Regions from separate parts of the Dermacoccus barathri genome, predicted to be linked through region 1. Evidence: riboswitches for the same ligand, from Rfam matches in the RefSeq annotation. Region 1 holds a riboswitch; each other region holds the start of a gene.
What was found. Region 1 has a riboswitch for S-adenosylmethionine ahead of IM689_RS02610 (TauD/TfdA dioxygenase family protein). Riboswitches for the same ligand answer to the same signal wherever they lie in the genome.
Positions count from the first base shown of each region.

Region 2: another riboswitch for S-adenosylmethionine. It lies ahead of IM689_RS08385 (bifunctional o-acetylhomoserine/o-acetylserine sulfhydrylase); the one in region 1 lies ahead of IM689_RS02610 (TauD/TfdA dioxygenase family protein).
Region 3: another riboswitch for S-adenosylmethionine. It lies ahead of metX (homoserine O-acetyltransferase MetX); the one in region 1 lies ahead of IM689_RS02610 (TauD/TfdA dioxygenase family protein).
Region 4: another riboswitch for S-adenosylmethionine. It lies ahead of IM689_RS03105 (MetQ/NlpA family ABC transporter substrate-binding protein); the one in region 1 lies ahead of IM689_RS02610 (TauD/TfdA dioxygenase family protein).

Region 1 covers NZ_JADCTK010000001.1:543,491-550,511, forward strand. The annotation lists gene IM689_RS02600 (carbon starvation CstA family protein) at 1-52, opposite strand, end outside; gene IM689_RS02605 (GNAT family N-acetyltransferase) at 170-757, opposite strand; gene IM689_RS02610 (TauD/TfdA dioxygenase family protein) at 802-1,686, opposite strand; SAM riboswitch class IV at 1,701-1,816, opposite strand; gene IM689_RS02615 (DUF6308 family protein) at 1,986-2,786, shown strand; gene IM689_RS02620 (SAM-dependent methyltransferase) at 2,902-4,203, opposite strand; gene IM689_RS02625 (FAD-binding oxidoreductase) at 4,200-5,594, opposite strand; gene IM689_RS02630 (FAD-binding protein) at 5,682-6,938, opposite strand; gene IM689_RS02635 (D-alanyl-D-alanine carboxypeptidase family protein) at 6,973-7,021, opposite strand, start outside.
Region 2 covers NZ_JADCTK010000004.1:53,594-60,614, forward strand. The annotation lists gene IM689_RS08345 (potassium transporter Kup) at 1-56, shown strand, start outside; gene IM689_RS08350 (hypothetical protein) at 274-852, opposite strand; gene IM689_RS08355 (glycosyltransferase family 4 protein) at 855-2,006, opposite strand; gene IM689_RS08360 (phosphatidylinositol mannoside acyltransferase) at 2,011-2,967, opposite strand; gene pgsA (phosphatidylinositol phosphate synthase) at 2,967-3,590, opposite strand; gene IM689_RS08370 (HIT family protein) at 3,701-4,270, opposite strand; gene IM689_RS08375 (hypothetical protein) at 4,303-4,689, opposite strand; gene IM689_RS08380 (GNAT family N-acetyltransferase) at 4,686-5,165, opposite strand; SAM riboswitch class IV at 5,279-5,394, shown strand; gene IM689_RS08385 (bifunctional o-acetylhomoserine/o-acetylserine sulfhydrylase) at 5,460-6,785, shown strand; gene thrS (threonine--tRNA ligase) at 6,856-7,021, opposite strand, start outside.
Region 3 covers NZ_JADCTK010000004.1:261,383-268,403, forward strand. The annotation lists gene IM689_RS09290 (transglutaminase family protein) at 1-818, shown strand, start outside; gene IM689_RS09295 (RNA polymerase sigma factor) at 1,063-2,730, opposite strand; gene IM689_RS09300 (universal stress protein) at 2,989-3,345, opposite strand; gene metX (homoserine O-acetyltransferase MetX) at 3,411-4,589, opposite strand; SAM riboswitch class IV at 4,626-4,735, opposite strand; gene IM689_RS09310 (DUF4192 family protein) at 4,849-5,835, opposite strand; gene IM689_RS09315 (YkvA family protein) at 5,907-6,290, opposite strand; gene IM689_RS09320 (EcsC family protein) at 6,393-7,021, opposite strand, start outside.
Region 4 covers NZ_JADCTK010000002.1:3,413-10,433, forward strand. The annotation lists gene lysX (bifunctional lysylphosphatidylglycerol synthetase/lysine--tRNA ligase LysX) at 1-275, shown strand, start outside; gene IM689_RS03090 (alpha/beta fold hydrolase) at 438-2,129, shown strand; gene IM689_RS03095 (methionine ABC transporter permease) at 2,208-2,885, opposite strand; gene IM689_RS03100 (methionine ABC transporter ATP-binding protein) at 2,882-3,937, opposite strand; gene IM689_RS03105 (MetQ/NlpA family ABC transporter substrate-binding protein) at 3,934-4,905, opposite strand; SAM riboswitch class IV at 5,129-5,240, opposite strand; gene msrA (peptide-methionine (S)-S-oxide reductase MsrA) at 5,469-6,122, opposite strand; gene IM689_RS03115 (acyl-CoA thioesterase) at 6,205-6,657, opposite strand; gene IM689_RS03120 (GNAT family N-acetyltransferase) at 6,759-7,021, shown strand, end outside.

The DNA of each region.
Region 1 (7,021 bases):
CCGGGGGCGTGTTCCCGTCGCGCTCGGGGGTTTTGGTGCTCGACGCGGGCACGGAGACCTCCCTTTTCGTGTGAGTGTGAGCAGGGCCACGTTATGCGGTGTCGGGTAGGTCACAGGGCTTTGACAACGCACGCGCAGGTCACGCCTTCATCACGAATGTGGACGAACGTCACGCAGTGGGGCCGGTGGGGCGCGGTCCGTCGCCGAACCAGTAGCGACGGCTGTCTTCGCGGACGTCCTCGAGCCGGCCCCCGCAGGACTCGATGACGGCGCGCGAGGCGCCGTTCGTCTGCGCGCAGCAGACGAGCACGGGGGCGATGTCGAGCGCGGCGGCTTCGGCGAGCCCGAGCTTCAGAGCCTCCTTCGCGATGCCGCGTCCGCGAGCGGCTGGCCGCACGGAGTAGCCGATGTGGCCGCCGAGTTCGTAGAGGAACTCGTTGAGCGCGTGACGCAGGGCGAGGTGACCGACGAGGGCGCCGTCGTCGACGATCCAGAAGTAGGAGCAGTGGACGAGGCCAGTGTGCGGCGGCCACATCGTGTTGCCTTGGCGGGCGCAGTCTTCGACGTAGGCGGCAAAGCCGTCGGAGGTGATGTCGACGTCGGTGCCCGCGAAGAAGCCCGAGCCGTCCATGCCGCCCGCGCACACCCAGTGGTCGCCGCGCGAGTCGGTGGTGGCGTCGCGGAACTCGCGCAGCATGGCCGACCAGTCGTCGTAGCGCGCGGCGTCGGGGGCGATGAGTTCGATCATGTCGGTCATCTCATCACCCCCGACCGTGGGGCGTCGATCAGTTTTCGGTGCGCTTAGTGGGCGCGCAGGCCGTCGACGCCGCGGGGCTCGTCGCCGCGCACGGTGACGCGGTGCATGACGCGGGTGTTCGTGTAGTCGCGGTTGGCGTAGTGGGAGGTGGCGCGGTTGTCCCAGATGCCGACGTCGCCGGGCGCCCAGCGGTGACGGATCGTGTGCTCGGGCTGCGTGAGGTGGGCGTAGAGGGCGTCGAGGATGGCACGCGATTCGGCTTCGGAGACGCCGCTGACGTGGGAGGTGAAGCCGGGGTTGACGAAGAGGCCGCGGCGGCCGGTCTCGGGGTGGACGCGGACGACGGGGTGCTCGACGGCGGGCAGTTCGGTGACGATCTCGCCCTCCCACTCGTGGCCGCCGTTCTTCTTGAGGAAGGCACCCCACTCGCGGTTGCCGTCGTGGACGGCGAGCAGCTGGTCGGCGAGCGCCTTGAGGGGTGCGGAGAGGGAGTCGTAGGCGGCCTGGCTGTCGGCCCAGGACGTGTCGCCGCCGTAGGGCGGGAGCGTCACGGCGCGGAGGATGCTGATGGACGGCGGCCGCTTCATGAAGGTGACGTCGGTGTGCCAGACGTCGGAGAAGGAGAACTCGGGGTCGCTCGAGTCGATGTTGTAGATCTCGCTGCGCTCGTGGTTGCCGGCGACGGGGTGGCCGGGCGTCAGGTCGCCGAGGAGGTTGCCGAGGCGTACCTGGGCGTCGTCGTCGAAGCCGTGCTGATCGCGGAAGAAGAGCACCTTGTGGGCGAGCAGGGCGCGGCGGATGTCGAAGGCCGCGATCTCGTCGATGGACGCCAGGTCGATGCCGTGGATGACGGCGCCCAGGGCCGGGCCGAGGCGCTCGATGCGCAGTCCGGGCGTCGTGGCGGGAGCGTGGGTAGCGAGAAGTGTCATGACAACCTCTTTGTTCGTTGCGCTTGCGCAGACGCCGGGCGGCGACGCGCCAGGTCGTTACTCGGGGCACCCCACCGCAGCGGAGGGTTGCCGTCCGGCCAGCCGAGACTTGTCGCCGGAACTCGTGACCCGCCCATAACGTAAGCGCATCCTTTGTGGAACGAACAGTTATTGGTTGGCGAGTGTCCGCATCGCGGGACTCCGCAGCGGGGACACATCCGCTCCCCTCCCTGTTCCGATTAGCTGAGCGGCTGGTGTATTTCAGGGTCGCGGCGTGACCGAAACGGATAATTTCGGACATGACAACTCACAATGTCCCGTCACCGCTCCTGGTCGAAGGCGCCATCCTGGCGCCCGTGGACGTCGAGGACGCAACCAAACGAGTGTGGGCGTACTGCACGCACCCGCTCAGCGGATGGACGATCTACGACCTCGCGGCGATTACAGCTCGCAATGAAGGGCACTTCGAAGAGGTACGCACCTGGGACTTGCTGTTGTCGGCGTTGATGAATGCACGCCCTAGTGTCGGTGCGGTCACGGCATTCACGGTTGAGCGGCGGACCGAGATCGCGGCACGTGTCGCCTTGGTACCGGATTCTAAGGACCTGACCGAGTTCTCCGATGCCGAACTGGACGCGCTCACGGAGCTGAGCGCCTTCGGATTCCACGGGGCGCGCACTCCCACCATTACGAAACTTGCCGCCCTATATCGGCCACATGCCGCAACGATCCTCGATAGCTACCTCGCGACGGCGTTCGGTGTCGGCCAATACGGGTTCTCCTACGGGGCTACGCAACGCGCCGAGACACGGCGGCGGAGGAACATCCACCACGCGCTCCCCGGCCTGCGATCGACACTTCGTGATCGCGCCGGTTGGATGGGGGCCCTGCGTGATGCCACGCACGAGATCCCCGGTATCTCGCAGACATCAGACGTCCGCCTACTCGACATCGTCCTGTGGACTACACAGGACGATCTGCGTGAGTCACGAAAGTCGGAGGCTGCCAGCGACAAAGAACGGGCGCGATGGGTGACGAGGGAGCCTGGCCCCGCAATCCCACTCGACGCCGTACGCCCGGTAGCGGTGCCTGGCACGTGACTCATCGCAACCTCCGGTGAGCGGCCAGGTACACAGCAGCTGCATCGCGCTAGGCGATGTTTCCTTGGAAACGCGGCACCCGTGCCGCGGTCCCCGCTCAACATCGACGGTGGGGTTAGGCGTTCCAGTGCGAGCCGAGCGGGTAGCCGCCGTTGTCGCCGTTCTCCGTCGTCTTCGTCGCGAGCACCTGGTGCAGGTGCAGCCAGCCCTCCTCGAACGCCAGGCGCGAACCGGCCATGTAGATGCCCCACACGCGCGCCGTCGGCAGGCCGGCCTCGCCGACGCAGAACTCCCAGTTCGCCTCGAGGTTGCGGCACCACGCGGCCAGCGTGTGCGCGTACGACAGGCGCAGGTTCTCGTCGTGCTGCACCTCGAACCCGGCGTCGTGGCACTCCGCGATGAGGCGCCCCGGCGAGGCCAGTTCACCGTCGGGGAACACGTAGCGGTCCGTGAACGGCTCCGGGCGCGCCGACGCCGTGTCGTCACGACGCGTGATGCAGTGGTTGAGCAGGCGCCCGCCGTCACGCAGCTTCGAGTGCAGGAACGTGAAGTAGTCGTGGTAGTTCTTCACGCCGATGTGCTCCGTCAGGCCGATCGAGCTCACCTTGTCGAAGCCCGTCTCCGTCACGTCGCGGTAGTCGCTGTGGCGAATCTCGACGAGGTGCTCCAGGCCCGCCTCGCGCACAGCACGCTGACCCCACTCCGCCTGCTCGCGGCTCAGCGTCACACCGAGCACACTCACGCCACGCTCGCGCGCGGCGTGGATCGCCATGCCGCCCCAGCCGCAGCCGACGTCGAGCAACCGATCGCCCGGCTGGAGGTCGAGCTTGTCCGCGACGAGCGCGAACTTGCGCTCCTGCGCCTCCTCCAGCGAATCCGTCGCCGCGTCGTAGACGGCGCACGTGTACGCCATCGACGGGCCGAGCACCTTCTCGTAGAACGCGTTCGAGACGTCGTAGTGGTAGCTGATCGAATCGGCCGCCCGCGACATCGGGTTCACCTTCGCGAGGTGACGCTTCCAGCGCGGCTGGCTCTCGATCTCCGGCAACGGCGGGTGCTTGAGCGCCTTCGTCCCCAGCGCCTTGACGATCGGCGCGAGCACCGACGCCGCGTCACGCTTGCCCAGATCCTTCACGCGCAGATCGCGCTTGATGAGGCTGAACACCTCGTACGGGTCGCCCTCGGAGAAGCCCGTCCCCGTCAGCGTTCCCGTGAGGTACGCGCGAGCGAGCCCCAGGTCGCCGGGCGCTGTGAGGAGGTAACGCAGCCCCTCCTCGTTCTCGATCCGCAGCTGAATCGCAGCGTCCTTCGGCCCGACGTCGGTGCCGTCGTACGCGGTGAGGCGCATCGGCAGCGGCTCCTCGAGCACCGCGGTGACGGCCTGCTGAACGAGGGGTGCGCCGGTCGGCGTGGTCATGCGTGAGTCCTTACCTTGTCTGCGAATTCGGGCAGTCGGCCCGAGGGGTCGTACATCGACTTCATACGGCGGTATTCGGCTGCGCCGTAGAGGTCTTCGAAGGTCTGAGCGTCGTAGTAGACGTCGGAGTACAGCGACTTGTGACCGCCTATCGTGGGCAGCACGGCCTCGATGTCGCGGTTGACGTCGCCGTCCGCGCGGCCGGGCTCGATGGCCACCGTGCCCCAGAACCCGACATTGACGTAGGTGCGGTTCGGCTCGAGCCGGTACAGCGGCCACGCCTGATCGCCGCGCAACCGCAGCGGGCAGACCCACACCGGCGTCATGCCGACGTGCTCGTCGAACCACGGCATGAAGTTCACGAGTTCCTCGAGCGGCACCTCGACGTCCTGGACGACGCGCTCACGCGGTAGCTCGCCGCGCATCGAGTCGATCTTCGCGGCCACGCCGTAGCGGTTCTCGAAGCCGACAATGCGGTGGAATACGTCGCTGCGGCGGTACTTGCTCGGCCACAGCCGGCGGACCGTCGGGTTCTGCACACCGAACGCGTTGGAGCACCAGAACCAGTCCGTGTCCCAGCGCCAGATGTAGTCGTGCGCCGTGAGGGTGTCGCGGTCCAGCTCTTCGAGGCTGCGGTAGAAGATGCGCTGACCGGTGTAATCGCTCGGGTGGCGGCGAACGTTGGGGAAGAAGTTCGCGAGGACGAGGTAGCACTCGCCCGGCGAGACGATCATGCCGTCGAGGCCGTCGACGCGCTCGCCCTCCCACACCTCGTCCGCGACGATGCGCTCGATCGCCTCCGTCATCGCCCGGGCGGAGTCGAAGCGCACGTTGCGGGTCTCGACGAGGTCGCCGATCGGCGCGAGTTCGATGCGCAGGCGCGTCGCATAGCCGAGGCTGCCGTAGCTGTTCGGGAAGGCCCGGAAGAGGTCGGCGTGCTCGTTCGTCGGCGTCGCCGAGACGATCGTGCCCTCCCCCGTGAACACGTCCATCTCAAGGACGGATTCGTGCGGCAGCCCGTTGCGGAACGACGTCGACTCGATGCCCAGGCCCGTCACCGCACCGCCGAGCGTGATGGTGCGCAGCTGCGGCACGACGAACGGCATGAGGCCGTGCTGAAGCGTGACGTCGACGAGGTTCTCGTACGTGCACATGCCCTGGACGTCGGCGGTGCGCGCTTCGGCGTCGATGCTGATGACGCCGGCGAGGCCCTCGACGTCGAGCCCGCGGGTGGCGCGCTCGCGCGGACGGAAGAGGTTCGAGGTCTTCTTCGCGAGGCGCACCGTCTCGTCCGGGCCGAGCGCGGCGAAGGACTCTCGCAGGCGCGAAACAGCCCGCTCGTGAGCCTCGACTCCGACCGGACGCGCGGTCTGAGAATTTCTATTGAACATCGATGTACCTCACGTTCTGACGCTACACCCGGCCCCAGATTATCCGCGACCTCCCGCGGATGAGACGGTGCTCACGCCCTGGGGTGTCTACCCGAACAGGGCTTCGCTCCACGCGTTGCGGAACATCCCGTCGGGGTCGAGACCGCGCGCCTCGGCATCCACCTCCGGCAGCGCCGGGAAGAGTTCGAGCATCCGCTCGCGCGACGTGGCGTAGAGCTTGCCCCAGTGCGGGCGCGCGTCGAACGGCTCGAGCGCAGCCTCCAACCGAGGCAGGAAGCGCATGACGGCGTCCGGGTCGCGGTGCCACGTGATGTGCACCGCGACGACGTCCGCGCCGCGCATCGGGCTGAGCGACAGGTGGTCACCGGCGACGGCGCGAATCTCCATCGAGTGCGCCAGCGTGGCGAAGACGTCGGCGAACTGCGGCAGCGCTGACAGTGCGGCACGGGCGTGCTCGCGCGGCACGAGGTACTCCGACTGCACCTCCTCCCCCACGCTCGGCTCGAACTCGGAGCGGAAGTGCGTGAGGCGCTCGTAGCTCGGCCCGGCCACTCCGAGTTGCTCCGTGACGGCCACGGGGTCGGCACCCGGCGAGGGATGACGCGCACTCGTGGCAGCGCGGGCTCCGAGGATCTCAGCCGGCGCGGCGTCACCGCCGCGACGCTTGGCGAACAGGAGCGCGCGACCACCGTCCTGCCAGTTCGGGGCGAGGCTGAACGAGTACAGCTCGCTGACGAGCGTGTCGAAGTGCTCGACGGCGGCCGCGTAGTCGAGGCCCTCGTACACCGTCGTCGCGATCTCGAACGCGGGCACGACGTCGAGTTCGAGCTCGACGATCGGCCCGAACAGCCCCAGGTGCACGGGGTAGTGCGCAAAACCTGCGTCACCGCGACGCACGATGCGCAGATCGCCGTCGGCCGTGACGTGCGTGAGGGAACGCACCGCGGACGCAAGGCTCGGCTGCGTGACGCCCGAGCCGTGCGTCGCCGTCGCAATGGCGCCCGCGATGGTGATGTGCGGCAGCGACGCGAGGTTCGCGAGCGCCAACCCGTGCTCGGCGAGCGCCGCGTTCGCCTCGGCGTAGGTGATGCCGCCGTCGACCCACGCACTGCCCTCGTTCGTCACCTCGACGCGGCGCGGCAGGTCGCGCAAGGTGACGTGGACGCCGTCGGTGTCGGCGACGGAGTTGAAGCAGTGCCGGGTGCCGACGACCCGCAGCCGCTTGCCCGACGCTCGAGCCGCGCGCACCGCGTCCTGCACCTGCTCGACGCTCGTGGGCGCGAGGCGCTCACTGGCTTCGTAGACGACGTTTCCGGCCCAGTTCGTCACGGGGATCTCGCTCATGAAACGACGCTATACCCGCGGGCCGAGGGTGAGGTCAGCCGATGAAGTTGTAGTGCCAGGACTCGGGATTCGAGCCGTTCCGG
Region 2 (7,021 bases), on a different contig from region 1:
ACTTCCGCCTCCCCAAGGAGCGGACGGTGATGATGGGAGCGCAGATCCTTTTGTAGGGCGCTCGCGCCCTACAAAAGGATCTGCCTGTCTTTTCCCTTGCGCTGTCGCACCGAGCGCCGGTCCGAGCTTGCGAGGACCGACGCTCGGTGCGACAGCGCTTCGGGGGCGTCCGCTTCCAGCCGGGTTCGGTTCCTCAAGAGCGTTGTGGCTTGGGTGCTTGCCTGGCTTTTCAGGCGGCGATTTCTGGGTTGGGTTTTCGAGGAACGGGAGTGCTCAGCGCCAGGCGGATGTCGTCGTCAGGCCCTCGACGTGGTCGTCGAACTCCACCGGGCGCGGCAAGTGGGTGCGGCCCGCCAAGTGCAACGCCCGCACCACCGGCTTCGCACGCACCCGACGGACATCCGTCACCGCCTCGTTGTGGAACCGGTGCGCCAACTCCACCCGCTCACACGCGTCAGCCAACCGGCGCCGAACCTGCGTGCCCGCCGCCGACGCCGGAGCCCAGTCCTCGACCACCGCGCCGAGGGCCGCCGTCAGCTCCCCCTCGATGAGCGCCCGTTCCTCGGGCACGCCCACCTCCTGCACCTCCGCGGTGATCTGAGCGCCTTCAGACGCCTCGAGCGACGCACTCGCCGCCGACGCCAGGAGAAACGCACTTGCAGCATCGAGGTCGGCGCCGTTCGCCAGTTCCAAGGCCACCTCCGCGCGCCGCACCAACTGGGCGTCGAGCGCCGCGAGCGACCCCTCGACCCGTGCGTGCAAACGGTCGAGCCGGGCAGCCGTGTAGCTCAGGTACCACGCGATGGCGAGCGCTCCCGCGAGGAGCAACGCAACAACGGTCCACTCCTGCACGACTACAACCTCCTCGCGATGCGCAACGTCCGCTCAGTCACCTCGTGCGAGCTCGCCACCGTCTCGTAGGCCGTGAGGATGTGGCGTGCGACGGTGCTCCAGTCGTAGATTCGGGCGCGCTCCGCGCCCCGACGCGCCAGGTCTGCGCGGCGGTGGGGGTCGTCGAGCAACGCCGTCACACGGCGTGCGAGGTCGCCCTCGTCGCCCGTGCGGAACAGGACGCCGCAGCGCCCACCGTCCAACACGCGCGCGAACGCCTCGAGGTCGCTGGCCACAACCGGCACCCCGGCACTCAATGCCTCCACGAGGATGATGCCGAAACTCTCACCGCCGGTGTTCGGCGCGACGTAGAGGTCGACCGAGCGGAACAGCGACGCCTTCTCCGCGTCGGAGATCATGCCGAGGAACTCGATGCGCTCACGCATCTGCTCGGGAACGGCCTTGATCACCTCGTCGCGCTCCCCCGGCCCGGCGACGAGCAGCCGCACACCCGGGTAGCTGCGGACGATCTGCGGCAGAGCGCGCACGAGGACGTCGAGACCCTTGCGCGGTTCGTTCATCCGCCCGAGGAACGCGATCGTCCGGCGCTCGTCCGTGCCGCGCCACGCAGGGTTCTGGGGTGCCTGCGCAAATTGGTCGACGTACACACCGTTCGGGACGACGACCGCGTCACCACCGAGGTGACGCGCCACCGTCTCACGCGCTGCCTGCGACACCGCGATGCGGCCCGTGATCTTCTCCAGGCCAGGACGAAGCAACGGGTGCGCGGCGTGCAGCGCGCGAGAACGCACGTTGGAGGTGTGGAACGTCGCCACGACGGGTCCGTCATACGCCCACAGGGCGAGCATCGACACGCTGGGGCTGACCGGCTCGTGCACGTGCAGGACGTCGAACTGACCGCGCTCCAACCAGCGGTTGACGCGGGCAGCCGTCAGTGGGCCAAAGGCGAGGCGCGCCACGGAGCCGTTGTAGCGAATCGGCACGGCACGCCCGGCGCTGACGAAGTAGTCGGGCATGTGCGTCTCGTCGTCCGCGGGCGCGAGGACGCTCACGTCGTGGCCGGCGCCGATGAGGTACTCGGCGAGGTCGCGCACGTGCAGCTGCACGCCGCCGGGCACGTCGAACGAGTACGGGCTGACGAGACCGACGCGCATCGTGTCAGTTCCCTCGCGGCGCGCGGTTGCCGAGGTCGTCGACGAAGACGCGCTGCATCATGTGCCAGTCCTCGGTGCGCTCGACGATCGCCGTCGACAACGCATCGACGCACTGCTGCGTGGCCGCGAGGACGTCGGCGCGCATGTCCGGCGACGAACCGGCATCGACAGGGTCGTGGAAGCGGATCTCGATGGCTCGCATCGCGCGACCCTTCGGAGGGTCGTAGGTGATCGTGACGGGGTACAGGCGAGCACCCGTGCGTCGGGCCAGAATCGCGGGCCCGGCGGCGACCCGCGCGTCGTGTCCGGCGAGCTTCACGGTGACGCCACGCTGCGTGAGGTCACGGTCCGACAGCAGCGGCGCAAAGGCGCCCGGCACCCGCAGCGCCGCCTCGACCTGACCCATGACGTCGACGCCCTCCGTCAACGGGATGATCGTCATGCCGAGGCCCTCACGGAACTCGAGGAACGCGCGGAAGAGCTCGTCGGGTTCGAGACGTTCGGCAACGGTCGTGACGTGCGCGAGCTCGGTGGCGGACCATGCGCCGGCGAGATCCCAGTTACCGAGGTGGCCGAGGTAGAGGACGATCGACTCCCCCGCCGCAAGGTCCGCCCGCACCTGGTCGATGGCACCGGTGGTGCGCACGAGCGAGCGCAGATCGTCATGCGAGAGCGACTGGAGGCGGAACGCGTCGCACCAGTAACGGAAGTAGGAGCGCAGGCCCTCACGGGTGAGGTCGTCCAGGGCCGCGGCGTCGAGTTCCGGGCGGACCCGGGCGTAGTTCGAGCGCATCCGCTCGACGTCCTTGCCGCCGCGACGGTGAAGGACGTCCGCGATCCTCTCGAAGAGCACGTACGCAGCCGGCTCGGGCAGGGCGCGCACGGCACGCCATCCGGCCTTGAAGGCGAGGACGGTGGCGGCGTCCTGCGCTCGCTTGCGGGAGGGAGCGGGCCGAGCCATCAGTTCGCGAGAGCCTTGCCGAGCGCCTGGCGACGCACCATGAGCATGCGCTGCAGCACGGTGATGAACGAGGCCACCGCGAGCAGGGCGAGCACGATCGTCAGGACGATGTACGGCAGGTCGAACAGGCCCGTGAGGCCGGTGGTGACGAGAACCGCAACAAGACGGTCGGCTCGTTCCGCGATGCCGACGTTCGCCTCCATACCGAGCCCCTCGGCGCGAGCCTTGGCGTACGAGACGACGGAACCGAGCACGAGACAGGCGAGCGCGAGGCACGCCATGAGGAAGTTGTCGCCCTGGCCGGCGAAGTAGAGCACGAGACCACCGAAGATGGCGGCGTCACCGACACGGTCGAGCGTGGAGTCGAGGTAAGCGCCCCACACCGACGAGCGACCCGACAGGCGGGCCATGTTGCCGTCGAGCATGTCGGAGAAGACGAAGGCCGTGATGAACAGGGTGCCGACGAGGAACTCGCCGCGCGGGTAGAACCACAGCGCGCCGAACGAGACACCAAGCGTGCCCACGATCGTGACGACGTCAGGGCTGATGCCGAGGCGCAGGAGCAGCTGCGCCAGGGGGCGGAAGATCGCGGAGAAGAAGGCGCGCGCGTACTTGTTCAGCATGGTGACTCAACTGTAGCGGTTCGATACGTCGAGCCGAGGTGCGCGCCGCGCCGGACGAGTCACATCTCACCCCGCGTTCACGAGTCGCGCGCCCCGCGAGGTCGAGGCCGTCAGTCGGTTGGCCAGGACGCCGCGATGCGCTGACGGCTGTCCTCGAGAAGCACCGGGAGAGCCTTCGTCTGACCGACGATCGGCATGAAGTTCATGTCGCCACCCCAGCGGGGCACGATGTGCTGATGCAGGTGCGCAGCCACGCCGGCGCCCGCGACATCGCCCTGGTTCATGCCGAGGTTGAAACCGGCCGGGTTCGACGCCGCCTTCAGAGCGCGAATGCCCTGCTTCGTCAGCTTCGTGAACTCCTCGGTCTCGGCGTCCGTGAGGTCGATGTAGTGCGGCACGTGACGGTAGGGGCACACGAGCAGGTGGCCCGGGTTGTACGGGAAGAGGTTCATCACGACGAAGCAGTGCTCACCGCGGTGCACGATGAGGCCCTCGGCGTCGTCCTTGCCCGGCGCCGCGCAGAACGGACAGCCGTCGCCGGCGTCCCTCGAGGGGCGGTCGGCCTCGATGTAGGCCATGCGATGAGGCGTCCACAGTCGGCCGAAACCGTCGGGCTCCCCCGCGAAGTCGTGCTCGGACTCGGCGTGCTCGGGAGTGAAGTCCTCGTTCTGCGTGACCATGCGCCCCATCCTAGGGAAACCCGCGCGCCGGGTCAGACCGGAGCGATCTCGGCGAGTTTCTCCACGAGCCGCTCGTCGCTCGCAGCGCCCGCGTGGGCCAGGCCGCCCACGCGCTCTGCCACTTTCTGTGCGACGTCTGCGGCATCACCTTCGCCCACGACGGCGACGGCGCTCGCGAGTCCGCCGAGGCCGCTTGCGGCGTCCTCGAGGTCGAGCCAGTCGTCGTCGGTGAGTTCCGCTGTCACACCCGCCCACACGACGCCCGCGGCCATGACGCCACGTTCGGCCAGCGATCCGACGCTCTCGCGCGGCAGCGAGCCGTCCTCACCGAGGTAGAGCACGACGGCGTTCGCCGCCGGCTTCGACGGGCAGGCGATGCAGCGCTCGCGCTGGTCGAGGGCCCAGATGATGTCGCTCATCGCTGCTCCTTCGTGGCCGCGAACGGTGCGTCGCGGTGCATGTGTCGCTCCTCCGGGGCACCGAATCCGAGACGCTCGTACAACGGGCGCGCCTTCGGACGCGTGTTGAGCAGCATCCGCTCGACGCCGCGCGCGTCCGCCCAGGCGTCGACGGTGCGGAGCATGCGTTCGCCGAGTCCCGCGCCACGTTCGTCGGGCACGACGAAGACGAACGCGACGTACAACCACGGCTTGGCGCCGCGCGCGAGCGTCGGCATCCGGTGGACGAGGGCGCACTGCACGATGCCGACGACGGTGCCGTCGGAACGGGTGGCGATCCACGTGGGTACCTCGTCGAAGGCCGAGAGGAAGTCGTCCGCGTACTCGGTCACGAAACCGGCCCGCTTCGGGTGCCCCTCCTCGAGGTCCGAGCGCAACCGAAGCGCTGCACAGGCGAAGGCGTCGTCACGCCTGGCCCGGGCGATGGTGATCGTCATGGCGCCAGTCAACCACGGCTTGACCCTTCGGCAAACGCCCCGCGCCGCACGGCAAACCACGATGTGAGACACGAGTCCCGCCCCTCGATACCGCCCGGGATATCCTCGGACCAGGTCACGAGCGCCAGCGTCAAACCCCGGTTTGCTGGCCGGCAACCCTCCCACCGCGGCGGGGTGCTCCGGGTGACGACCTGGCCCGGCGTCGGATACGCCCGGGCAAGCGCGGAAGCAGAGCTTCCGGCGCACCCCGCGTGCGAGGTTCGCGCACGGGTAGCGACCTTTCGAGGAGTTGTCATGAGCGCTCAGGACTGGGCTTTCGAGACCAAGCAGATCCACGCCGGCCAGGTGCCGGACGGGGACACCGGATCGCGCGCGCTGCCGATCTACCAGACGACCTCGTTCGTCTTCGACTCCGCCGAGACGGCGGCCAACCGCTTCGGCCTGTCCGACCTCGGCCCCATCTACACCCGGATCGGCAACCCGACGTCGCAGGCCGTCGAGGAGCGCATCGCGGCGCTCGAGGGTGGCGTCGGCGCCCTGCTGCTGGCCTCCGGCCAGGCCGCGACGACGTTCGCCATCCTCAACGTCGCGCAGGCAGGCGACCACGTCGTCGCGTCGGCCGCTCTCTACGGCGGTACGTACAACCTGCTCAAGTACACTCTCAAGCGTCTCGGTGTGGAGACCACCTTCGTCGAGGACATCGGTGACCTCGACGCGTGGAAGAGCGCCATCCGCCCGAACACCAAGCTGCTGTTCGGCGAGACGCTGAGCAACCCCGACCAGAAGGTCCTCGACGTCGCGGGTGTTGCCGGTGTCGCCCACGACGCCGGCCTGCCACTGTTCGTCGACAACACCGTCGCGACGCCGTACCTGCTGCGCCCGATCGAGCACGGCGCGGACGTCGTCATCCACTCGGCGACGAAGTACCTCGGCGGCCACGGCACGTCGATCGCCGGCGTGCTCGTGGACGCCGGAACGTTCGACTACGCCAAGGAGCCGGAGAAGTTCCCGCAGTTCAACGAGCCGAGCGAGAGCTACCACGGTCTCGTTTTCGCCCGCGATCTCGGCGTCGGTTCGGCGCTCGGCGCGAACCTCGCGTTCATCCTCAAGGCACGCGTCGAACTGCTGCGCGACCTCGGCTCCGCCGTGTCGCCGTTCAACGCGTTCCTCATCGCCCAGGGCCTCGAGACGCTGTCGCTGCGCGTCGAGCGTCACGTGGAGAACGCGAAGAAGGTTGTCGCCTACCTGAGCGAGCACGCGCAGGTCGAAAAGGTCTTCTACGCCTCGAAGGACGACAGCCCGTACAAGGAGCTGGCCGACCGCTACCTGCCCACCGGTTCCGGTGCAGTGTTCTCCTTCGAGATCGCCGGCGGCATCGACGCGGGCAAGGCGTTCGTCGACGCCCTCGAGCTGCACTCGCACGTGGCCAACATCGGTGACGTCCGCTCGCTCGCCATCCACCCGGCGACGACGACGCACAGCCAGGGCAGTGACGACGACCGCCGCGGCGCCGGCGTCACGCCCGGCCTCGTGCGCCTGTCGGTCGGCATCGAGAACGCGAACGACATCATCGCCGACCTCGACAAGGGCTTCGCAGCCGCGAAGGCTGCCTCCGCCTGATCGCCCGCACCGCGGAGACTACGACGAAGCCACCACCCCAAATCGGGGCGGCGGCTTCGTCGTATGTGGATCAGGCCTCGGCAGGTGCCTCGGCCGCCGTGGGCGACGTGTTGTTGCGCGAGGCGATGTACGCGGCGATCTCGGCCACGGCCTCGTCGACCGGCACGCCGTTCTTCTGCGAGCCGTCGCGGTAACGGAAGCTCACGGCTCCGTTGTCGCGGTCCTCCTCGCCGGCG
Region 3 (7,021 bases), on a different contig from region 1:
TGGTCATGGGAGCGCGGCAGATGGGGCTGCCCGCGCGTGTGGCCATCGGCTTCCTGCCCGGCACGGAGCGCAGCGGCACGTACGAGGTGCGAGCTGCGGACGCCCACGCCTGGGCGGAGGTCTACTTCCCCGGTATGGGGTGGACGCGCTTCGACCCGACGCCCGGCCTGCGTTCGGGTGCGCCGCCGCCCTACGCGCCGGACACCCCCACCGGCGACTCGTCGGCGTCCTCGTCCTCGAGTGCGCCCACGAGCTCGACGAGCACGTCCTCGTCCACCTCGAGCGTGCGCCCGTCGAGCGAGACGAGCACCTCGTCGAGCACGACCCAGCCGGCCAAGCCCGACTCGGACTCCTTCCCTTGGGCCCGCGTGCTCGCGGTGCTGGGGGGCCTCGCCTTGGTCGCGCTGCTCGCGTCGGCCCTGCCCCTGGCGGGTCGACGTAAGCGCCAGGAAGTCACCCGTACGGCATCCACGGATCGCGAACGTGACGAGGGAGCGTGGCACGCCATGCTCTGGTCGCTGCGCGATCTCGGTTACACGACGCCGGAGGGCTTGTCGCCACGAGCCACCGCAGAGGCGTTCACCCGGGACAACCCGGAGTCGGGCACCACGGTGCGTGAGGCCCTCGAGCGAGCGTGCTCAGGTATGGAGGCCTCGCGCTACGCGCCGACGACGGGCCGGTCCCAGGCGTCAGCGTGTGACCGGGTGGTCCGGGCCGCACGGGACGAAGCGTCGTTGGGCGCGCGGGTGAAGGCCCTCCTCGCCCCTGCCTCGGGTCGCGCCTACCTCACGGCACTCGGCCGCCGGAACCGCACCTGACGCCACACGAGATGAGCCTGGCTCTCCCCTGACGTGTGGAGCCGGGCTCGTCCGTTTTCGCGCCGATCCTGCGTTCGATGCCACGCGGACGAAGGATGATGGTGTGTTCGGCCGAAGATGCGACCGATATCCCTGCCGTCTTCAGCCAAACCCACCATCCGTCGGCGTGAAGGGTTCCACGGACGCTCGAGCGCCGAAGGGCGCATCCCCCATGGGATGCGCCCTTCGGCGGTAAAGCCGCTGCTCAGTCGAGGTAGTCGCGCAGAACCTGCGAGCGCGACGGGTGACGCAGCTTGCTCATCGTCTTGCTCTCGATCTGACGGATGCGCTCACGCGTCACGCCGTACACCTTGCCGATCTCGTCGAGCGTCTTCGGCTGACCGTCGGTGAGACCGAAGCGCATCGAGACGACGCCCGCTTCGCGCTCGCTCAGCGTGTCGAGCACCGAGTGCAGCTGCTCCTGCAGGAGCGTGAAGCTCACGGCGTCGGCCGGAACGACGGCCTCGGAGTCCTCAATGAGGTCACCGAACTCGCTGTCGCCGTCCTCGCCGAGCGGGGTGTGCAAAGAGATCGGCTCGCGACCGTACTTCTGGACCTCCACGACCTTCTCGGGGGTCATGTCGAGTTCCTTGGCCAGCTCGTCCGGGGTGGGCTCGCGGCCCAGGTCCTGGAGCATCTGGCGCTGGACGCGGGCCAGCTTGTTGATGACCTCGACCATGTGCACCGGGATGCGGATGGTGCGCGCCTGGTCGGCCATGGCGCGGGTGATGGCCTGACGAATCCACCACGTCGCGTAGGTCGAGAACTTGTAGCCCTTGGTGTAGTCGAACTTCTCGACCGCACGGATGAGGCCCAGGTTGCCTTCCTGGATGAGGTCGAGGAAGAGCATTCCGCGACCGGTGTAGCGCTTGGCGAGCGACACGACGAGACGCAGGTTGGCCTCGAGGAGGTGGTTCTTGGCGTTCTTGCCGTCCGAGGCGATCCACCACAGCTCACGCTTGAGCTTCATGTCGATCTTGTCGCCGGAGTCGAGCTTCTGCTCCGCGAACAGGCCGGCCTCGATGCGCTTGGCGAGCTCGACCTCCTGCTCGGCGTTGAGCAGCGCGACCTTACCGATCTGCTTGAGGTAGTCCTTGACCGGGTCTGCCGTGGCGCCTGCCGTGACGACCTGCTGAGCAGGAGCGTCGTCCTCGTCGCCCTGACGCAGGACGAAGCCGCCCTTCTCGTCCTCCGGCTCGGAGGTGTCGCCGGCCTTGCTGTCGGAGGCCTGCTCGGGCGTCTCGACATCGTCACCGGTTTCGGCCGCGATGTCGACCGGCTCGACCTCGTCGACCTCGGGCTCGTCGGCGGCCTTACCTGCCTTCTTCGCAGCAGCCTTCTTCGCCGTCGCGGTCTTCGCCGTCGCGGTCTTGGCCGTGGCCGTCTTGGCGGCAGCCTTCTTGGCCGTGGTCTTCTTCGCGGCAGCCTTCTTGGCCGTCGTCTTCTTGGCGGGAGCCTCGTTGGCGGTCTCGTCCGCCTCGCTCGACTCCTCGACAGCCGCAACCTTCGCGGTCGCGGTCTTCGCCGTCGCCTTCTTGGCGGTGGTCTTCTTGGCCGCAGTGGTCTTGGCCGCAGCGGACTTCGCGGTGGCCTTCTTGGCCGTCGTCTTCTTCGCGGCCGTCTTACGACGTCCGGCTGTGGTGGCCACGGCCTGCTCGGCGTGGGCCTGGTCGAGGACGACCTCGATGTTCTCGGCGGCCAGCGCCTTCAACACGGACTTCTGCTTGGCGGACGACACCTGTGCCTCTTCGATCGCGTCCTTCAATGCGACGCTGTCCACCGAGCCCGTCTCACGACCCGATTCGAACAGAGCTGCCAGAGCCGGGTGGTCGACATCCGCGGGAAGTGCGGGGGGCTGCGTGGTCTTCGACACTGTCGTCACCAACTACCTTCCGAAAGTAATGCGTCGCCGTCGTCGGCCGCAGGGCAGCGACGATCGAAGCGACACCGGAACGAGGAGTGCGATCACGAAACCCCGCGCTTGGCGCTCCGGGTGGTGACCGCTTCTTCACCCATTATAAAACTCGACGGACGAAACCGCAGAATCACGGGGTTCAACGAGCTTCGATTGACGTTCATTCCCTGCCCCGCATCGGCCGCCATCTCAGCAACTGAAGGGCGTTCGGGAGCCTCAGGGCTTGACGGCGAGCACGGGGCACGGGGCGTCGAGCAACAAGCGCTGCGCACTCGTGCCCAGGATCAACTTGCCGACAGGGGTGCGCCTGCGTAGCCCGATGACGAGCAGGGCGGGCTGCACGCGGGAAATCTCCTCGAGGATGGATTCCACGGCGTCGGCGCCGTCCTGCACATCGACGACCTGTGCGCCCGTGTACTCCTCGGCCGCCTTGCGGGCCGCGGTGCGGGCCTCGTCCGAGGGCACCGTGCACACCACGATGAGCGGGCGACCCAGATCCTTCGACTGGCGAGCTGCCTCGGCGAGGGCGGCTTCGCCCTCGGGGCCGGGCGCGAAACTGACGATGACGGACATGGCGACCTCACTCGCGAAATTCGGAATCTGCCGTCACGCTACCCGAGGCCCCTGCGGTGGGCCACTCAAGCGACGCCGCGCACGAGCCGCGGTGTTCCGCGCAACGGACGCTGGACGAGTTCCTGCACGAGCGACGCGATCTGGTCGGCCTCGATGAGGAATCCGTCGTGGCCGTAGGGCGAGTGGATCATGCGCAGTCGTCCGCGACCGTAGGCGCGCACCATCCGCGTCGATGCGCTCACGGGAAAGAGTCGATCGGAGTCGACTGCGGCCACGAGGAGTTCTCCTTCGTACGCCTCCAGCACCGCGTCGAGCCCGCCGCGTCCTCGCCCGATGTCGTGGGTCGCCATGGCCTGCGTCAGGCGCACGTAGGCCAGCGGGTCGAAGCGTCGCGCGAGTTTGGCCCCGTGGTGGTCGAGGTAGCCCTCGACGCTGAAGCGACCGCCCTCGAGCGGGTCCTCACCTGGCTGGGGCTCGGCGCCGAACCGTGCCTCGAACTCGCTTGCGCTGCGATACGAGGCGTGAGCGATCTGGCGGGCCAACGCGAGGCCGTTCGTGGGAAACGTGCCGTGACGCAGGTAGTCGCCGTCGCGGAATTCCGGGTCGGACGTGATGGCGACGACCTGGGTGTGACCCCAGGCAATCTGGTCCGCGGTCGCGCAGCCACTGCTCGCCACGACCAATGCCCGCTCGACGCGGTCCGGGAACCCCGCGACCCACTCGGCCGTGCGCATCCCCCCGAAGGAGCCTCCGATGACGGCGTGCAGGCGTCGCACACCGAGCGCTTCGAGGCACGCCGCTTCGGCGCGGACCTGGTCTCGGACGGTCACCTGCGGGAAACGTCCGCCCCAGGGCTCGCCGTCCGGAGCGAGCGAGATGGGGCCGGTACTGCCACGGCATCCACCGAGAACGTTGATGGCGAGGACGAAGTACTCGTCGGTGTCGAGTGCTGCGCCGGGGCCGATGATTCCTGGCCACCAACCCGGGGTGGGCTGCCCGTCGCCAGTATCGCCGACGACGTGCGAATCACCCGTGAGCGCGTGCTCGACGAGGACGACGTTCGACGCGTCGTCGTTCAACTCGCCCCAGCACTCGTAGGTCATGACGACGTCCGGCAGCGTGCGGCCACTTTCGAGAACGACGTCTCCCAGAGCGACGGCTCGTGCCTGCGCGTTGAACCCACTCGGCGCCTGCACAGGACGCGTAGCGGCCGGTGCGACGTGCGCTGAATGAGAGCTCGCCATGTGTCCTCCTCGAAGGACTCGCCGAAGCGACTGGCGAGTCCGCGCTTGCCGCAGCGTTCACGGCCCTGTCGTCACCCGGGGCACCCCACCGCGGTGGAGGGTTGCCGCTCAGTCAGCCGGGGCTTGTGTGACTGAGACTCTTGACGCTCCGAGACTAGGGCGAGTGCAGCGAAGGCGCCAGGAAGGCCCCTGCTGATGTCCACGATGTGAAGCGCCGGCCCGGTGGCTGCCCGCACTCTCTCGCCTCGTCGCCACGACGTCAGCGACGGCGCCGCGCCGCACGATTCGGCCTCGCCGGCCGCAGGAAGTCCTCGTACGCCATGCCGGAGGAGGTCATCCTCACGACGAGGTCGACGAGAGGTAGGCGCGCGCCCCGTTCCTGGGCCTCGGCGGCGGCGAGCACAGCGCTGGGCCGCTCCCCTTCCCGCCAGCGCGCGAGCGCCACGAGACACAGCCAATGGGCTCGCGCCGGCTCGGGCACGGCGACGAGGATCTCCAACAGGCGCTGCGAACTCACCGGCTCGGACCAGCACTGCCGCGTGGTACGGGCTCCCGCGGCCAGTTCGGGCACGACGCTCCACACCATCTCGTCGCGCAGGAGTGGATCGGGCATGGCGTCGACGACGAGCGCCAGAGCCTCACGCTCGCGAGTGCTGTGGGGGTGCCCGGAGCCTGAGGCCACCTCACGCCAGGCCGCGCGCACCCGGCCGGTCTCGCCCGGTAGCCCGACGAGCAGGTCGGCGACGGCCCGTTGGGCCAGTGGCGAAACCGCGCGGAGGGCGGCCACGGCTTCATCACGCGATAACGCCGGTTCGAGGCGTCCCTCGAGGGCCGATGCGAGGGAGGGCACATCGGCGGCAGTCGGCACTGGGGCCAGTGCACCGTCACAACAGCCTTTGGTGCACGTCGTTGCCCACCAGACGTCAGGGGCCACGACGAGGGCGTGCTCCACCTCGACGGCCGGTGCGAGAGCCCGCGTGACCAGGTCGAGATCGACGCCGGGACTGCACTGGTAGGCCGTGACGACGACGCCACTCGTGCCGAGACGATTCGACGCCTCGACGACGCGATCGCGCACGTGGTGAACGTGCTCCGGGGTGACGACGGCTTCGTCGAAGCGGGCAGCCCCCGCAACTCGCCCGCCGTCCATGAACGTGACGACGAGGGACGCCGTCGGAGCGAAGCCGAACTCGTACGGCATGAGGGCGAGCAGCGGGCCCATGCCCGAGAGATGAAGTGTGGTCATGGCTTCACGAAGCCATGACCACACTTCTCACGACCAGTGCGAGGCGCTGGCGCCTGTGGACAAGGGCGTCCTCAGCGCACGCGCTCCCCCGCCAGCGTCACACCTGTGCGCTTCTCCCAGTCGAGGAAGTCGTCGGTGACGTGCACGAGCGAGCTCGCCAGCCACGTGAGGACGGCGGCGTCGTCCGCAAGACCCACGACTCCCAGGAGCGCCTCGGGCAGCAGATCGACCGGCGAGGCGACGTAGGCCGCAGCAGCCGTGAGCAGCGCGAGCTGCGCGGTGCTCACGCCCCGGTACGAACCGGAGCGCACAGCGCGAGCCAGGCGCGGAAGTGCGCTGAGGCGGGTCGTGAGCGAGGGACCTCCGGCGGCGGACGCCGCCGTCACTGCAGCAGCGAGGGATTTCAGGCCAGCGAGTCGGGTGACGCGGCGACCGAGCGAGGTGGGACGTGCCATCGAAGTGCCTCCGGTTGACGAGCGTTCAGGTGAACAAAGCGTCAACGCCGACGCCACGCGGTGCATTCCGCGGGCGCCGGCGTCGTCACGATCGGCGGAGCGTCAGGCCGTGGGCGGCACGGCCGCGATGAAGTCGTTGCGCGCCGCGTCGGCGATCTTGCGCAGGAGCATGACGTCGAGCCCCGCACCGATGAAGCCACCCGCAACCGGGATGACGCGCGGGATGCGCGAGAGGAACTTGCGCCCGACCTGCGTGCCCAGGCGGAACGCGACGGACTTGTTGACGACCGCGAGCGCCGCCGGGGGAAGACGACGGGTCGCAACGTTCGTCGCGACACCGCCGCTGAACGCACCCATGCCCTTGAGAACCTGCGTGGCATCGGCGCCGATGAGGTCGAGCAGGATGGCCGAACGGACCGACTCGTCGCGCAGGTTGTGGCCGTACAGGTACGCGATGGAGGCCACCATGCGCGTGGCAACGGTGTAGAAGCCGACGATGTTGGCGGGCAGGGCCACGGGCATCGTGATGAAGCCACCGAGGTTGGTGACGAACCCGTTCGCACCCGCGAGCTTCGTGTGTGAACGCACGATGGCGTCGACCGCGGCTTCGCGTGAACCGTTCTTCTTCAACGCCTCGTCGGCCACCTTCGCCGCGGAGTCGAAGGTGGCGACGCCGTCGATGCCGGTGGAGATGAGGTGCTGGGCCAGGGAGTTGGCGGCGCGATCGAAGG
Region 4 (7,021 bases), on a different contig from region 1:
GGGACCTCGTGGCCTTCGGCGCCGAGATCGGTACGGCGTACACCGAGCTCGTCGATCCGGTCGAGCAGCGTCGTCGCCTCACCGAGCAGTCGCTCAAGGCGGCGGCCGGTGACGTCGAGGCGATGTCGCTCGACGAGTCGTTCCTCGGCGCGCTCGAGTACGCGATGCCGCCCACGGGTGGCCTCGGCATCGGCGTCGACCGCACGATCATGATGCTGCTTGGGGCTCCGATCCGCGCCACGCTCGCGTTCCCGTTCGTCCGTCCGCAGGGCTGAGGGGACCAGCCACGGCGAAGAACCCGGCTCTCGTCTCCACATGAGCAATGAGTTGCATCACATTTCCTTGGGTCCTTTTCACCCATTGATGACCTATGAGCGGCAAGATCAGTAGGTGAGTGCGCGAACGAACGCGTCGCGCAAAGGGATTCAAGGGGAACCATGAAGAAGTCGCTCAGCGCAGTAGCCGCAGCCTTCGGTCTTGTCAGCATCGGCCTTGCACCCGCAGGCGCGAGCGCCGGGCAGGCCTCGTCCAAGACCCCGACGTCCGGCGCGTCGTCGAGCTACACGCCACCGCCGGTGTCGTGGGGAGCCTGCAAGGCGCCGAGTCTCGTCAAGGCGGGTGCCCAGTGCGGCTACGTCACGGTGCCCCTCGACTACGCGAAGCCGAAGGGCGCGAAGATCAAGCTCGCCGTCTCCCGTATCAAGCACAAGACGCCCGACGCGAAGAAGCAGGGCATCATGCTCGTCAACCCGGGTGGCCCCGGCGGTTCCGGCCTGACGTTGGCACGCCTGGGTCAGTGGGTGCCGAACGGAGGCGGCGACCCGTACGACTGGATCGGATTCGACCCGCGAGGCGTCGGCGACAGCCTCCCGAGCCTCGCGTGCGACGGTAACTACTTCGGCTACAACCGCCCCGACTACCGCGTGACGAAGGCCGGCACGGAACGTCAGTGGCTACACAAGACCGCGGGCTACTCGAAGGCCTGCTCGAAGGCGGACGGCGCACGTCTGTTGCCGCACATGAAGACCGTCGACAACGTGCGTGACATGGACTCGATCCGCAAGGCCCTCGGTGAGAAGCAGATCAACTTCTACGGTTTCAGCTACGGCTCCTACCTCGGCCAGGTCTACGCGACGATGTATCCCAAGCAAACGCGCCGCATGGTGCTCGACGGCGTCGTCAACCCCAAGGACGTCTGGTACGACGCGAACCTCAACCAGGACGTCGCGTTCGACGCGAACATGGACACCTTCTTCGACTGGGTCGCCAAGAACGACGCCACCTACCACCTGGGTAAGAGCGGCAAGGCGATCAAGAAGCGCTGGTACGCGATGCTCGACAAGCTCGCGAAAACGCCGGCCGACGGCAAGATCGGACCGAACGAGTGGACGGATGCCTTCCTCAACGCCGGTTACTACGTGTTCGGCTGGGAAGGTGACGCCGAGGCACTCGTCGCGGCGTTCAAGGGCGACTTCGGCCCGGTCACCGACCTCTACGACGAGGCGAACGGCTCCGGCCCGGGTTCGGACAACGGGTATGCGGTCTACCTCGGCACGCAGTGCTCGGATGTTGCCTGGCCCACGTCGTGGAACAAGTGGAAGGCCGACAACACGCGCGTCGCCAAGAAGGCGCCGTTCGAGACGTGGGCCAATGCGATGTTCAACCTTCCGTGCACGAGCTGGCCGGTGAAGGCGAGCAACCGCCAGGCGCCCCGTGTCGACGGTTCGAAGGTCGGGCCCATCCTGCTCATCTCGGAGACGAAGGACGGCGCGACGCCGTACGGCGGTGCGCTCGAGGTGCGTAAGCGCTTCCCGAAGAGCTCGCTCATCGAGGGCGTCGGCGGCACGACGCACTCGGGTTCGCTGAGCGGTATCGCGTGCACGGACGACAGGATCGCCACCTACCTGCTGTCCGGCAAGACGCCGCAGCGCACTCGCGGGCAGGGGCACTCGGACGTGAAGTGCGAGCCGGTGCCGCAGCCGGCGCCGGGCCCGGCGAACGCGCTGACGGAGTCGGCGTCCGACTCGAGGCGCGGCCACGGTCACGGCAAGGGCCACGGCAAGAAGCGTCACGGCATGCCGCAGGATCTGCGCGCCCAGTTGCAGCAGGCCGCTTCGTCGACCCGCTGACGGACTGACCCTTGAACGCCCGAGCGGCCGGCACCCCCAAGGTTGCCGGCCGCTCGGGCGTTTCGCCGTGCGCGTCGATCAGTGACGCAGAGCCTTGCGGGCCAGTGCGTTACCGATGAACTGCGCGATCTGCACGAACACGATGATGATGACGACGGCTGCCCACGTCACTGCCCACTGGTAGCGCTGGTAGCCGTACGCCAGCGCGAAGTTGCCGAGACCGCCGCCGCCCATCGCGCCGACGACCGCGGTCATGTCGATGACGGCGACGAGCGCGAAGGTGTACCCGAGGATGAGCGGCGCGAGCGCCTCGGGGATGAGAACGGTGCGGATGATCCGCCACGGGCTCGCGCCCATCGCCTGAGCCGCCTCGATGACGCCCGGGTCGACACTCACGAGGTTCTGTTCGACGATGCGACTGATGCCGAAGGTTGCGGCGAGCGTCAGCGGGAAGATCATCGACGCGGTACCGATCGTCGAGCCGGTGACCTTCAGCGTCAGCGGACCGAGCGCGGCCGCGAAGATGATGAACGGGATCGGCCGGATGATGTTGACGAGCACGTTGAGGATCGTGTGAACCGTCGGGTTGGCCATGATGCCGCCGCGGCGCGTCGTGTTGAGCAGCACGCCGAGCACGAGCCCGAACAGACCGCCGAGGACGATGGTGGCGCTGACCATGAGGAGGGTCTGCCCGACCGACTCCCACAGCACGGGGCGCAGTGCGCTCCAGTCCGTGTCCGCAGTGATGACCTTCATGCCGTGGCCTCCTCGAGTTCGTGGACGGTGGCCACCTGGGCGAGGTCGGTCAGCATCTGCGTGACGGTGTCGTCGTCACCGCGCAGGGCCAGGGTCAACGTCGTGAGGTTCGCTTCCTTGAGGGGCGTCAGCCCGCCGTGGACGATCTCCGGTTCGACATTGCGCGCACCGGTGGAGGCGAGCACCCGCCCGAAGCCGGCGGAGTCGTGGACGGTCGCGGTGACGAGGCGACCGCTCACGCGCCGGCGCAGCAGATCGATCTCACGGGCGTCCGGCACGTTGCGCAGCGTTGCGTCGACGAGACGCCGCGTGGCGGGCGAGGCGGGGGAGCCGAGCACCTGCTCGGTCGGCCCGGATTCGACGAGGCGGCCGTGTTCGAGGACCACGACGTCGTCGGCCAGTTCACGCACGACGTCCATCTCGTGCGTGATGACGACGATCGTCACGCCGAGTTCGTCGTTGACGCGGCGCAGCAGGGCGAGAACGTCCTTCGTCGTGTCGGGGTCGAGCGCCGACGTCGACTCGTCGGCGAGCAGGATCTCCGGGTTGGTCGCGAGAGCGCGGGCGATGCCGACGCGCTGCTTCTGCCCGCCGGAGAGTTCGTCGGGGTAGGCCCACGCCTTCTCCGTGAGGCCGACGAAGTGAAGGAGCTCGGTGATGCGTGCCTCGATCTTCGCCTTGTCCCACCCCGCGACCTCGAGCGGGTAGGCCACATTGGCGTACACCGTGCGGGACCGGATGAGGTTGAACTGCTGGAAGACCATGCCGATCCGAGCGCGCAGGGCGCGGATCTTTTTCGCGTTGAGGCTCGTGAGGTCGATGCCGTCCACCTCGACGGTGCCCGTCGTCGGTGTCTCGAGCGCATTGATGAGGCGCACCAGGGTGCTCTTGCCGGCGCCCGAGAAGCCGATGACGGCGAGCACGCGACCAGTGGCGACGTCTAGGTCGACATCCTGGAGGGCGCTGACCTCCTTCGAGCCGCGCACGAAGGTCTTGCTCACGCCACGCAGACGGACTGCGGGTGTGGTGTCGTTCGGGGGAGTAGGGGTCACTTGGCGGCCTTGATCTGCGACTCGAGACGGGCGAGGATTCCGCGCACGTCCGTGACGGAGCGCTTCACCTCGAACTGGGTTCCCTTGGTGCGCTTCGCGATGAGGTCCTGCACCGACTTCTCGTGGTAGGCCTGCACGAACTTGGCGTACGCCGGGTTGTCGGCGTCCTTCTTCCGAGCGGCGATGACGTTGATGTACGGCTCGGAGGACTTGGCCTTCGGGTCGTCCTTGAACAGCGCCTTGCTGGGGTCGAGGTTCGCGTCGGCGGCGAAGTTGTTGTTGACGACCGCACCTTCGACGGACGGCAGGGCGGCCGCCGTCTGTGCGGCTTCCACCGGGGCGACCTTGACCTTCGACTTGCCTGCGTCGATGTCGGCGGGTGTCGAGAGGGAGTTGCCGCCGCCCTTGAGCGTCAGCAGGCCGGCGCTCTGCAGGAGCAGGAGAGCGCGTGCCTGGTTCGTCGCGTCGTTCGGGATGGCGACCTTGCCACCCTTCGCGAACTCGTTGATCTTCGAGTGCTTCTTCGAGTAGAGCGACAGCGGCACGATGTACGTGGAGCCCACCGGCGTCAGGGTGTCGTTCTTCGCGGCGTTGTAGTCGGCGAGGAACTGAAGGTGCTGGAACTGGTTGAGGTCGACCTGGCCCTGGGAGAGGGCCGGATTGGCCTGCGTGTAGTCGGTGAAGTTGACCGGCTCGATCTCGAGGCCGTACTTCTCCTTGCCGACCTTGATGAGTTCGTTCCAGTACGGGTCGGACGCTTCGGTGGTACCGACGGTGATCTTCGTCAGCTTCTCGTCGTCGCTACCCGTGAAGGCCTTGATGCCGAAGCCTGCAGCGAGGGCGACGACGAGGGCGCCTGCGCCGAACGCCGCGTACTTGCCGCCGTTGCTCTTCGGCTTCTCCGGAAGGGCCGGGATGGCGGGGGTGTCGGTGCTGGTGGTGGGCGTCGACTTTTCGTTTTCGGACATGGTGGTGCCTTCCTCAAAGGCGCGTGGGTTGCGCCGGTGGGGTGGGCGGTGCCGGCGACCGCCCGACGATGGGTGCGGTCAGTGCTTGGGGCGCGCGAACGCGGCGTCGTGCGTGTGCGGTCGCGCGGTGGGGGCCTGGGTGGGGCGATGCGTGTGCTGCATGTGATCTCCCGGGATCGGGCGCACCGGTACGAAGCCCTCGAAAGGGATGTGTTCCGGGTGCGGAACGTGCTTGCCGCGCGGTTGACGCGGCCGGGTCATCACCTGGAGCACCCCGCCACGTTCGTGAGGGTTGCCGTCCGACCAGCCAGGGCTTTGCATCGGATCTCTTGACCGGCATTACATTAGAGACGCCGCGAGAAGCCCGTCAAATCAAGTGATCTGGGCCACTCTGCGTCACCGCTGGACCGAGTTTCCTGCGGTTGGGTAGTCGCCGCCTCGACCCAACGGCAGGAAAGTCTGCCCAGTGGAGAGATGCGCTGACGCCGTGCTCTCCCCGTGGGCTGGAGTCACTAGGGGCGGAGCGTGGACTCCACGGGGTCGAGGTACCCCCGAGCTCGCGCTTATTTGCTCGGCGGAAGCACGTCGGTCTGCGCGGGGAGGTCGGCCACGCCGACCGGGCACGTCACGCCCTTGTAGCCGTGATTGCAGTACCCGCCTGGATTTTTCGCGAGGTACTGCTGGTGGTAGCCCTCGGCCGGCCAGAACTTTCCGGCTTCGTCGGCGGGCTTCATCTCCGTCGTGATGGCGCCGCGGCCCGCGTCGGTCAGCGCACCCTGGAACGCTTCTGCGGTGCGACGCGTAGCGGTCTCCTGCTCGGGCGTCGTCCAGTAGACCGCAGAGCGGTACTGCGTGCCGATGTCATTGCCCTGACGGTTGGCCGTCGTCGGGTCATGGTTCTCCCAGAACGCCTTGAGCAGCTGGGCCGGGGAGACCTTCTCCGGGTCGTACGCGATCTGGACGGCCTCGGTGTGGCCCGTCGTGCCCGTGCAGACGTCCTCGTATGAGGGGTTCTCACGGTCGCCACCCATGTAGCCGACGGCCGTCGAGACGACCCCCGGGATCTGCCAGAAGATGCGCTCCGCACCCCAGAAACATCCCATCGCGACGTACAGCGTCTCGGTCTTGTCCGGCCACCCGCCGAGCAGTGGCGTGCCGAGAACGTCGTGCACGGCAGCGACGTCGACCGGGGCGGAATCCTGACGGGTGAACCACATGGGGCGTTCCTTTCACTGGGGTCGCTGTGTTCAACGCAGGCGCGTCCGAGAGGATTCCGAGCGGGTGTCGCCGGGGTGCACTTCAGTCGACGAGCGGCGGCACTTCGAGTGGGATGGGGCGCAGTAGCCTCGCGCGGATCTCGACCATCGTCTGCGCGTGCGTGTCGAGCGCGACGTCCTCGGAAAGCGTTGGCATCCGAGGCGGCACGGCCCGCTTGTGGCCGTCGTTGTCAAGGCCGACAAGCACCATCGTGCACTCGGTTGTGAGGTTCAGTTCGCCCGTGCGCGGGTTGCCCGAGCGCACTCGCGCCGACACGTGCATGCTCGACGTGCCCGTGTGGATGAGCCGCGCCTGCACCTCGACGAGGTCGCCGACGTGCAACGGCTGGTGGAAGCGCACATTGCCGACGTAGGCCGTCACGCAGTAGTGCCCGCTCCACGCCGCGGCACAGGCGTACGGGGACTTGTCGATCCACTCGAGCATCCGGCCGGCACCGACGCGCCCGCGCACGTTGGCATCCATCGGTGCGGCCATGAAACGCAGGGTGATGTGGCGTCGGGTTCCGGGCCTGCCGTCGATCGTAGGGCCGGTACCGCCGGAAATTCACTTGTCGGGCGCGCGGTTGCTGGCGTTCCATGACTGGCATGAACACGGTGCGCATCGAACGGATCACCCCTGAACACCCGCAGTTCGAGGAGTGGGCGACCGTCTTCGTCACGGCCGGGCGCCGCCAGTGGGGGCGCGACACGACTGCCTACCCGCCGAACGAACTCGCACAGATGTGGGAGTCCCTGGCCCACGCGAAGGTCTGGCTCGCCGCGATCGACGACGGCGACGTCGTCGGGTCCGCAGCCATCGGGATGCCGACGCAGGACAACCCACATCTCGCCGGGTTCGA